One region of the Paenibacillus sp. FSL H3-0302 genome, then DNA from elsewhere that is predicted to be linked to it. Evidence: riboswitches for the same ligand, from Rfam matches in the RefSeq annotation. Region 1 holds a riboswitch; the other holds the start of a gene.
What was found. Region 1 has a riboswitch for glycine ahead of MHH50_RS30280 (amino acid permease). Riboswitches for the same ligand answer to the same signal wherever they lie in the genome.

Region 1 (4,219 bases):
CTTCTATTTGTTCTTGCTTTTGATCCTTTCAGATGTAATCTTACTAATTAGTAAATGGATCAAGGTCCTCCCTTCTCCTATACCAGCACGTGTTATTTTTCATACAAGGTCCATAGTATTAATTCTAGTCATAGGATTGGTGTCCTATGGGATTTATAATGCAAATCATTTAAAAGAAGTCACCTATCCGCTCCAAATACATAAAAACACTTCATTAGATCAGTTAAATATCGTCCTGATCAGCGACTTACATTTAGGCTACGTAAATGATGTAAAGTTTATTGAAGACGTTGTTGATCGTATTAATGGACTACAGCCGGATATAGTGTTGATGACAGGAGATATATTTAATGGTAACTACTATGCGCTCTCTAACCCTTCCAAAGGAATAGAGTTATTAAGTACTATTCAGTCAACCTATGGAGTTTATGCTTGTTTAGGTAACCATGATGCAGGACGCTCATACGATGAGATCGTGAACTTTATAGATAAGAGTAATATCAAACTTCTAAATGATGAGCATGTCGTTATTGATAATCAATTCGTTGTTGTTGGCAGAAGGGATTCATCACCGATTGGTAATCAAGGGAACCCTCGAGCAATTACTTCAGAAGTGATGAGTGACATTGATACAAATATGCCCGTTATCGTAATGGATCATCAACCAACCAATAGGATTGAATACGCAGATGACGTTGATTTGATACTTAGCGGACATACGCATCAAGGACAAGTATTCCCTGCAAATCTGATCACCAATGCTATGTTTACAGTAGATTATGGCCACTATCAGAAGAATCCTAACAGCCCTCACGTCATCGTTACATCTGGTGCAGGGACTTGGGGACCGCCATTACGAATTGGCACGAATAGTGAGATAGCACAAATCAAAGTTGATTTTAAATAGACGATAATTTTAGACTGATTAAAAAACATGGAAGAATATCCCGATAGCATACACAAGTTCGAAAAAGAGCATCGACCACATTAATGAGAAAATCCACCACCGTATGCGGTGGTGGATTTCTATGTCTGCCTATCCAACTGTAATATCAGCAAGCACCCTCATCGACTAATCATGCCGGATCTCCGTGTTAGTCCGAATACCTTCGAGACGTGCTCTTGGATCAGGCGTTATTCTTTCCCTCTTTCTTCTATTTATCGAATACAAAACAAATAATAATATAAACCATAAAGGCGTCAACAATAAGGCCGGACGAGTTTCATCAGCAAATAGCATAATTATGAGTATGATTGCAAACAAAGCTAGAACAACATAATTCACAAAGGGTGTAAACGGTGCTTTGAATTTTGATTTGGCCTGCAATTCCGGCTTCGTCTTTTTATATCGCAAATGGCAAATTAGAACGACGCCCCAAACCCAGATGAAACAAATGGCACTAATTGTTGTCACGATGCCAAAAGCCGTCTCCGGAATCAGCTTACTCAACAAAGCGCCTACAGATAAGACAAGCGTGGATATGAATAAAGCATTACTTGGTACATGATTTTTATTAAGCTTTGCAAAGTTGGCTGGAGCCTGGTCATTTCTGCTTAGATTGTATAGAATCCGGCTTGTTGAGAACATCCCGCTATTACAAGCGGACGCAGCTGAAGTTAATACAACGAAGTTAATAACCCCCGCGGCAATCGGAATCCCCACTAAACTAAATGTTTTAACAAAAGGACTTTCTGCCGGGTTTAGTTCTGTCCAAGCGCTGATGCATAATAAGGCAATAATAGCACCCACGTAGAAAAATAGAATTCGTAAAGGTATTTTATTAATCGCCGATGGGATAGTTTTTTCTGGATTGGAGGTCTCTGCTGCCGATACGCCTACCAATTCCACACCCACAAAAGCAAACACAACCATTTGAAATGAAAGCAGGAACCCTGAAATCCCGTTTGGAAATACTCCCCCATGTGCCCAAATATTACTGAGCGCAACCGTTCCGGTAGTTGTTTTGAATCCAATCACCAGTAAGACTACCCCGATAGCAATCAATGCGAGAATAGTGATTACCTTAATTAAAGCAAACCAAAATTCCAATTCGCCAAAGCTTTTTACCGTTAATAAATTGAGCCCTAATAAAATAATCAAACAAATGACTGCGGGTATCCATTGCGGGATATCAAACCAATATTGTACATAGACCCCAACAGCTATAATATCGGCCATAGCCGTCATGATCCAACAAAACCAATAGGTCCATCCAGTTACAAACGCCGCCCGCGGTCCAAGATAGTCTTCGGCAATGTCTGTAAAAGATTGATAACCTGCTTTAGACAACAGAAGTTCTCCTAATGCCCTCATCACAAAAAAAATAGCGATACCCACGATTAAATAAGCAAAAATGATGGATGGTCCTGCCAGCTGTATAGCTTTACCTGATCCTAAAAATAATCCGGTACCGATGGTTCCACCAATCGCAATGAGCTGAACATGCCGATTCTCTAAATCTCTCTTTAATTCTTGTGCTGCCATTTCAAACTCCCCCTTATGTGAAAAAATGTACAAGTAAAAATGATAACAAAAAAGAGATTGGATACGCTCCAATCTCTTAGGTCTAAGAATAATAAATAAAATACATTCCTTTACTCTGACGATGATCAGAATAACAAATGAATTATCTAGTACTCTTCTGTCCTTTTGCCTGAGATTGTGAACCCTTCGGCGCCGGGGGAATCCCCCACGGTCTCTCCAGAAGCTGCTCCTGCTATAGTGTGATCCATAGCAATCATAGCTTGCGAATTATTTAATTGTTATGCCGCTAACTTCATTTTTAATATTTTTCAATACTAATCATTGTCAAATATTTTGTCAATAACATTAATTACCGCTGGATTTAAACACATAATACGGATTTTTAATAAAAATGCGAGAAATTAATAGCCTAAACGAGGGTAAAATGCTCGTTTTTAAAAGCTTCTCCTCTAATTGCGATTTACTTTAAGACCCAAAAGATTACTATTTGGAGTACGTATTTCATTTAGCTTTTGAAAGCGTTTTATTAGAGGAGTACAGGCAGCTTGTTATGCATGGCAACTAAGTGAGGGGGAATTTATTTGAGACAAAAAACAAGCAATAGGTTTATGAGCGCACTCAAAAAAGACGGGCTTCTTTATATGATGGCACTGCCCGGCATATTAGCGCTGTTGGCCTTTTCCTACTTGCCAATGGCAGGGTCGATTTTAGTGTTTAAGGAATATCGCTTTGACGGAGGTATTTTTAACAGCCCATGGGCAGATCCCATCTTTAAAAACTTTCAATTTTTCTTTAACAATTTTGATACTGCAATGCGGGCGACATTTAATACGATAATGTTCAATATTTTATTTTTTGTATTTGGCACCATCTTCGCGGTAGCGATTGCTATTATGCTCAATGAAATTTCTAGTCGCCGATTCGTCAAAGTTAATCAAAGCATTATGTTTTTTCCGTTTTTTATGTCTTGGATGGTTATTGGCTCCATTCTAAATGCAATTTTGAATAATGAAACAGGCTTTCTAAATCAGATTATTAAAAGCATCACCGGTTCAACTTATGATTTTTATGCTACGCCGTGGATTTGGATTCCGATTCTGGTCATTGTGGTGATTTGGCAAAGTACAGGTTATAACTCCATTATTTATTTTGGTGTGTTGACTGGCTTTGATTCCTCCATGTATGAAGCCGCCGAGGTAGATGGCGCCAGTAAACTTCAGCAAATTTTTAAAATTACAATTCCTATGCTTAAACCGACCATCATTATTTTGTTTCTATTATCGGTCGGCAATATGCTGCGCGGTAACCTAAATATGATTATCGGCTTGACGAATATGAACCCGATTTTGTTACCCTTCACGGATCTGATCGATGTATTTGTTTATCGCAGCGGCGTAAGAAATGGTGAGATGGCGTTTGCGTCGGCGATTTCGTTATATCAATCTGTTTTTGGCTTCTTCCTTGTTATTATCGCTAACAAGATTACAAGCTGGTACGACAAAGATTCCACATTATTTTAAGGGGGTGTCTATTTGAAACGATCAAATGCTGATAAGTTAACTAATATAGCCTTTTATGTCTGCTCAGCAATATTTGCACTATTCTGCTTGTTCCCGATTGTTTTAGCGATTTCCGGTTCACTGTCTGATGAAATGGCGATCACTATGCAAGGTTTTTCGATTATTCCACGTCATTTCTCATTGGATACTTACCGTTATGTATTTTCCAATCTTG
Region 2 (4,219 bases), 450 kb from region 1:
GCTAAGCTACGCTCCATTCCCGCCGCTCTGCGCATGGCTTTTGGCCGCAATCCTGAACGTGATGAAGAGAAAGCAGAAGAGCTTATCGCAATGGCCACAGTGGCCCGCCGCGGCGGCGTTTTAATGCTCGAAAAACAAGCGGAACTGCATCCTGATCCTTTTACACGCGAAGGACTGTTGCTTATCGTCGATGGCACTGACCCTGAGCAGGTAATACAGATTTTGGAATTGGAAATGGATGCGAAAGAATTGAAGCATGAAAGCTACGCCAAGATTTTTGAAGCCGCTGGCGGATATGCTCCAACGATGGGGATCATCGGTACAGTTATGGGACTCATTAGGGTACTGGGCAACCTTACGGACCCATCAAATCTAGGTACCTCTATCGCAGTAGCGTTCACTGCAACACTGTACGGAGTAGCCATCGCTAATCTAATATTTTTACCCATTGCTTCCAAAATCAAATCCCGCAGCCAAAGTGAGCTGCATAGCATGGAGATGCTGCTAGTAGGCATTCTTTCTCTACAGAACGGGGATCATCCGCTGCTGGTGCGTAAAAAACTGAACTCCTTCATTTCAGACACCACCACAGATGACCGTGCAGAAGCAAGAGGTTTTATATGAGACAAAGAGACCGGCGCAAACGGCGGGTAGAGAATCGAGAAAGCCGTGATCGTTGGATGATTACTTACGCTGATCTAATTACACTTTTACTTATATTTTTCGTTATATTGTATGCGATGAGCAGCCTGGACACTGACAAATATAATATCGTGACCGGCTCTTTATCCCAGACTTTCAAGTCGAGCAGCACTGTTCTTGAAGGCGGGGATGGTATTTTAGATGCTGGAAAGACCCCTGACAACAAACCAGAGAGTACAGATGGGAATGCGAACGCAACTGCAAAACCAAATGACGGTTCTGATGAACAAACGGAGAATGAAACACCTTCAGCACGGGAGTTGGCTTTTCGAGAACAAGAGGCGAAGCTTGCTGAGTTAATGGGTGTGATCACCCACTATGTGGAGGAGAATAAACTCGGTGAACAAATATTTGTAGCCGACAAACCGCAGGGCATAGAAATCACGCTCAGCGACCGTTTTCTTTTTGATGTGGGTAAAGCAGATGTGAAGTCACCAGCCCTTCCTGCTCTTCAGCAGTTGTCTGGCTTATTCAAAGATATCGGAGCAACGATCAGCATTGAAGGACATACGGATAATACACCAGTGTCATCAGCTTCACGTTATAACGACAATTGGGAGCTATCGGGTGCTCGCGCGCTTTCTGTGCTGCGCTTTTTCTTAGATAATGAAGGACTGAACCCGGACACTTTTCAATATGCAGGTTATGCCGATACCCGACCAACAGCAGATAATACTACGGTAGCAGGCAAACAGAAAAATCGACGCGTAGAGATCATTGTACTTCGACAGCTTCAAGAGGTGGAATAAAATATAGTTGCTTGCGCTCAGAGCTAAGTTCGGCGGCAGGGGCCTTTGCAATTACCACATTGAGCTTACAAGGGACTTCATCCAATTTAATTAGGGAAAACCTCCCTGATTATTCACCTATTATCGTATCCAATCGCGGAATGAGGGAATTTCTCCCTGATTATTACTCTTTTTAGTCTGAAATAGTGGTTTTACCGAGATGATAGGGAGGAATTCCCTAAAACCCTAACTCTCACGCTATAATCGTCTAAAATGAGGGAGGTTTTCCCTAATTCCATACTCCACTAGACCCTCAAACCACTCGATTGGGTTTACGAATACTCGCACAATCCACATAAGAAACACAAACAGCAAGTCCCCGAATCACAGAAACTTGCTGCTAAAAATATCACACTTGATCAGACTATTTTCCGTCCCCGATTTCCAATTATTCAGCAACTAACGCGCTATAACCAGCTGCATCTAACAGACCTTTTACAGCATCAGCATACTCTCCATCAACTTCAATCTCAAAAATCCAACCCCCGCCATACGGCTGATCATTGATAAGCTCCGGACTAGCTTCTAATCCATCATTCACCTTGGTAACCGTCCCAGAGACGGGCGAATACAACTCCGATACCGTCTTAACGGATTCGATACTGCCTACGCTGTCACCGGCCGAAATGGTCGATCCTACCTCAGGAAACTCAACAAATACGATGTCGCCTAATAAATGCTGAGCATGGTCCGTAATCCCAACACGTACTACTCGTCCTTCTACTTGCTGTGCCCATTCATGCTCTTCGCTGTAAAGAAGGTTGTCTAATACTTCACTCATTTCAAGCCGCCTCATTTCCAATTTGGAGTTCTAAATTTAGTTATAGCCTAAGTTATCCCGGCTCACAATGTCAATATTACTAACAGGAAATTTAAATTTGTCATTTTTTCGACGTTTTCTTGTTGACAGCGCCCGACTATACCCGTTTAATGGAGACATACAAGAAGAAATGACGTTGTCGTCTTTTTATAGACAATAACCGTTTCTCGAAGAAATATAATTGCGGATGATGGCATAGGGAGAGACTGTCTCACTTGAAGACGGCGCCGAAGGAGTAAGCCCTAACAGGGGTGAATCTCTCAGGCAAAAGGACCTTTGTCGGACGTATCTCTGGAGAGCATCAGACGCAAGGCTAGATGCGTCAGATCACCAACGGGGAAACCTGCAAGCTAGTTACGGCAGGGTAACTCTCAGGTACAACGGACAGAGCAGAAAGCGATTTGTGCATTTATGCATGATTGCTTCTGCCTGTCCTTTTTTCGTATGTAATCAGATCAAGGGGAGTGACGACATGGATGCTTTGAGAAGAACACCTTTTTATGATCTCTATTCCGCTTATGCGGAGTCCAGGTGCATTGACTTCGGTGGCTGGGAGCTGCCAGTACAGTTTACAGGTATCGTGAAAGAGCACGAAGCCGTTCGCCAGCAGGCTGGGCTGTTCGATGTCTCGCATATGGGTGAATTCATGGTGATTGGGAGCGGTGCAGAAGCCTTTTTGCAAAAAATGACAACCAATGATGTCAGCCGCCTCACGGATGGTGCGGCACAATATACGCTGCTCTGTTATCCAAATGGCGGAGTTGTCGACGATCTACTCGTGTATCGCCTAAGCGAAGGGCGTTATATGCTCGTCGTTAATGCCTCCAACATCGACAAGGACTTCCAGTGGCTGCAAGAGCATTTGACCTCTGAATTCGGCGAAGTCACGCTCACTAATGTCTCTGACGAGACGCTTTTGCTCGCCTTGCAGGGTCCTCTGGCAGAGACCATTCTCGCGGAAGTTACTGATGCCCCTATTTCAGCACTCAAGTCTTTCCATTTCATCGAACGCGCTACCGTTTGCGGTGTAGAGGTACTTATCTCCCGTACGGGTTATACCGGTGAAGATGGCTTCGAGATTTACGCTCCGCTGGAAGGTGCAGAAACGTTATGGAACGGACTGCTTGCAGCAGGCGCGCCCCACGGATTAACACCTGCTGGACTGGGTGCACGGGATACCCTGCGTTTTGAGGCGAAATTACCATTGTACGGTCAGGAGCTATCTGCTGACATCACCCCGCTTGAAGCAGGAGTACAGTTCTTCGTGAAGCTGGACAAAATAGACTTTATCGGACGCGATGCACTAATACAGCAAAAAGAAGCTGGCATTCCCCGTCGCCTTGTCGGCCTAGAAATGATTGATCGAGGCATTCCACGCTCCCATTATCCTGTTTGGGCAGATGGGGTTAAGATTGGTGAGGTCACAACCGGAACGCAGTCCCCTACGCTGAAACGTAACCTGGGGTTGGCTTTGATTGATGCTGCTTACAGTGAAATAGGCACAGAGGTTTACGTGGAGATACGCGGTAAGCAGCTTAAGGCTGTAGTGATTAAGGCCCCTTTTTACAAGTATAAACGCCTTTAGCGTCCATATAAGGACGGTGAGCTTTTAAGCGAGAAATAGAAGGATAAAGTATAGCGTGAAAATTGTACTTTCTTATATTTTAAAAAAGCCAAGGAGTGAAACCTTAATGAAGCACCGTTATCTGCCCATGACAGAACAGGACCGCGTAGAGATGATGGAGACCGTCGGGATTCAGTCTATAGATGAGCTGTTCTCCGATATTCCTGAAGCGGTACGTTACCAAGGCACTATGCCGATGTCTGAACCACTCGATGAATACGCCCTGCTGCGCCACATGAAAGGTTTGGCTGACCAAAATGCCGACTTTGATTCTCACGCCAGCTT

Region 2: it holds a riboswitch for glycine, as region 1 does, so the genes downstream of both, gcvT (glycine cleavage system aminomethyltransferase GcvT) here and MHH50_RS30280 (amino acid permease) in region 1, are expected to answer to the same signal.

What each region holds. Positions count from the first base shown of each region.
Region 1 is NZ_CP150284.1:6,805,386-6,809,604, forward strand. It holds gene MHH50_RS30275 (metallophosphoesterase) at 1-907, shown strand, start outside; gene MHH50_RS30280 (amino acid permease) at 1,073-2,485, opposite strand; glycine riboswitch at 2,633-2,715, opposite strand; gene MHH50_RS30285 (ABC transporter permease subunit) at 3,094-4,005, shown strand; gene MHH50_RS30290 (carbohydrate ABC transporter permease) at 4,018-4,219, shown strand, end outside.
Region 2 is NZ_CP150284.1:6,357,946-6,362,164, forward strand. It holds gene MHH50_RS28355 (flagellar motor protein) at 1-624, shown strand, start outside; gene MHH50_RS28360 (flagellar motor protein MotB) at 621-1,451, shown strand; gene gcvH (glycine cleavage system protein GcvH) at 1,879-2,271, opposite strand; glycine riboswitch at 2,498-2,596, shown strand; gene gcvT (glycine cleavage system aminomethyltransferase GcvT) at 2,783-3,895, shown strand; gene gcvPA (aminomethyl-transferring glycine dehydrogenase subunit GcvPA) at 4,002-4,219, shown strand, end outside.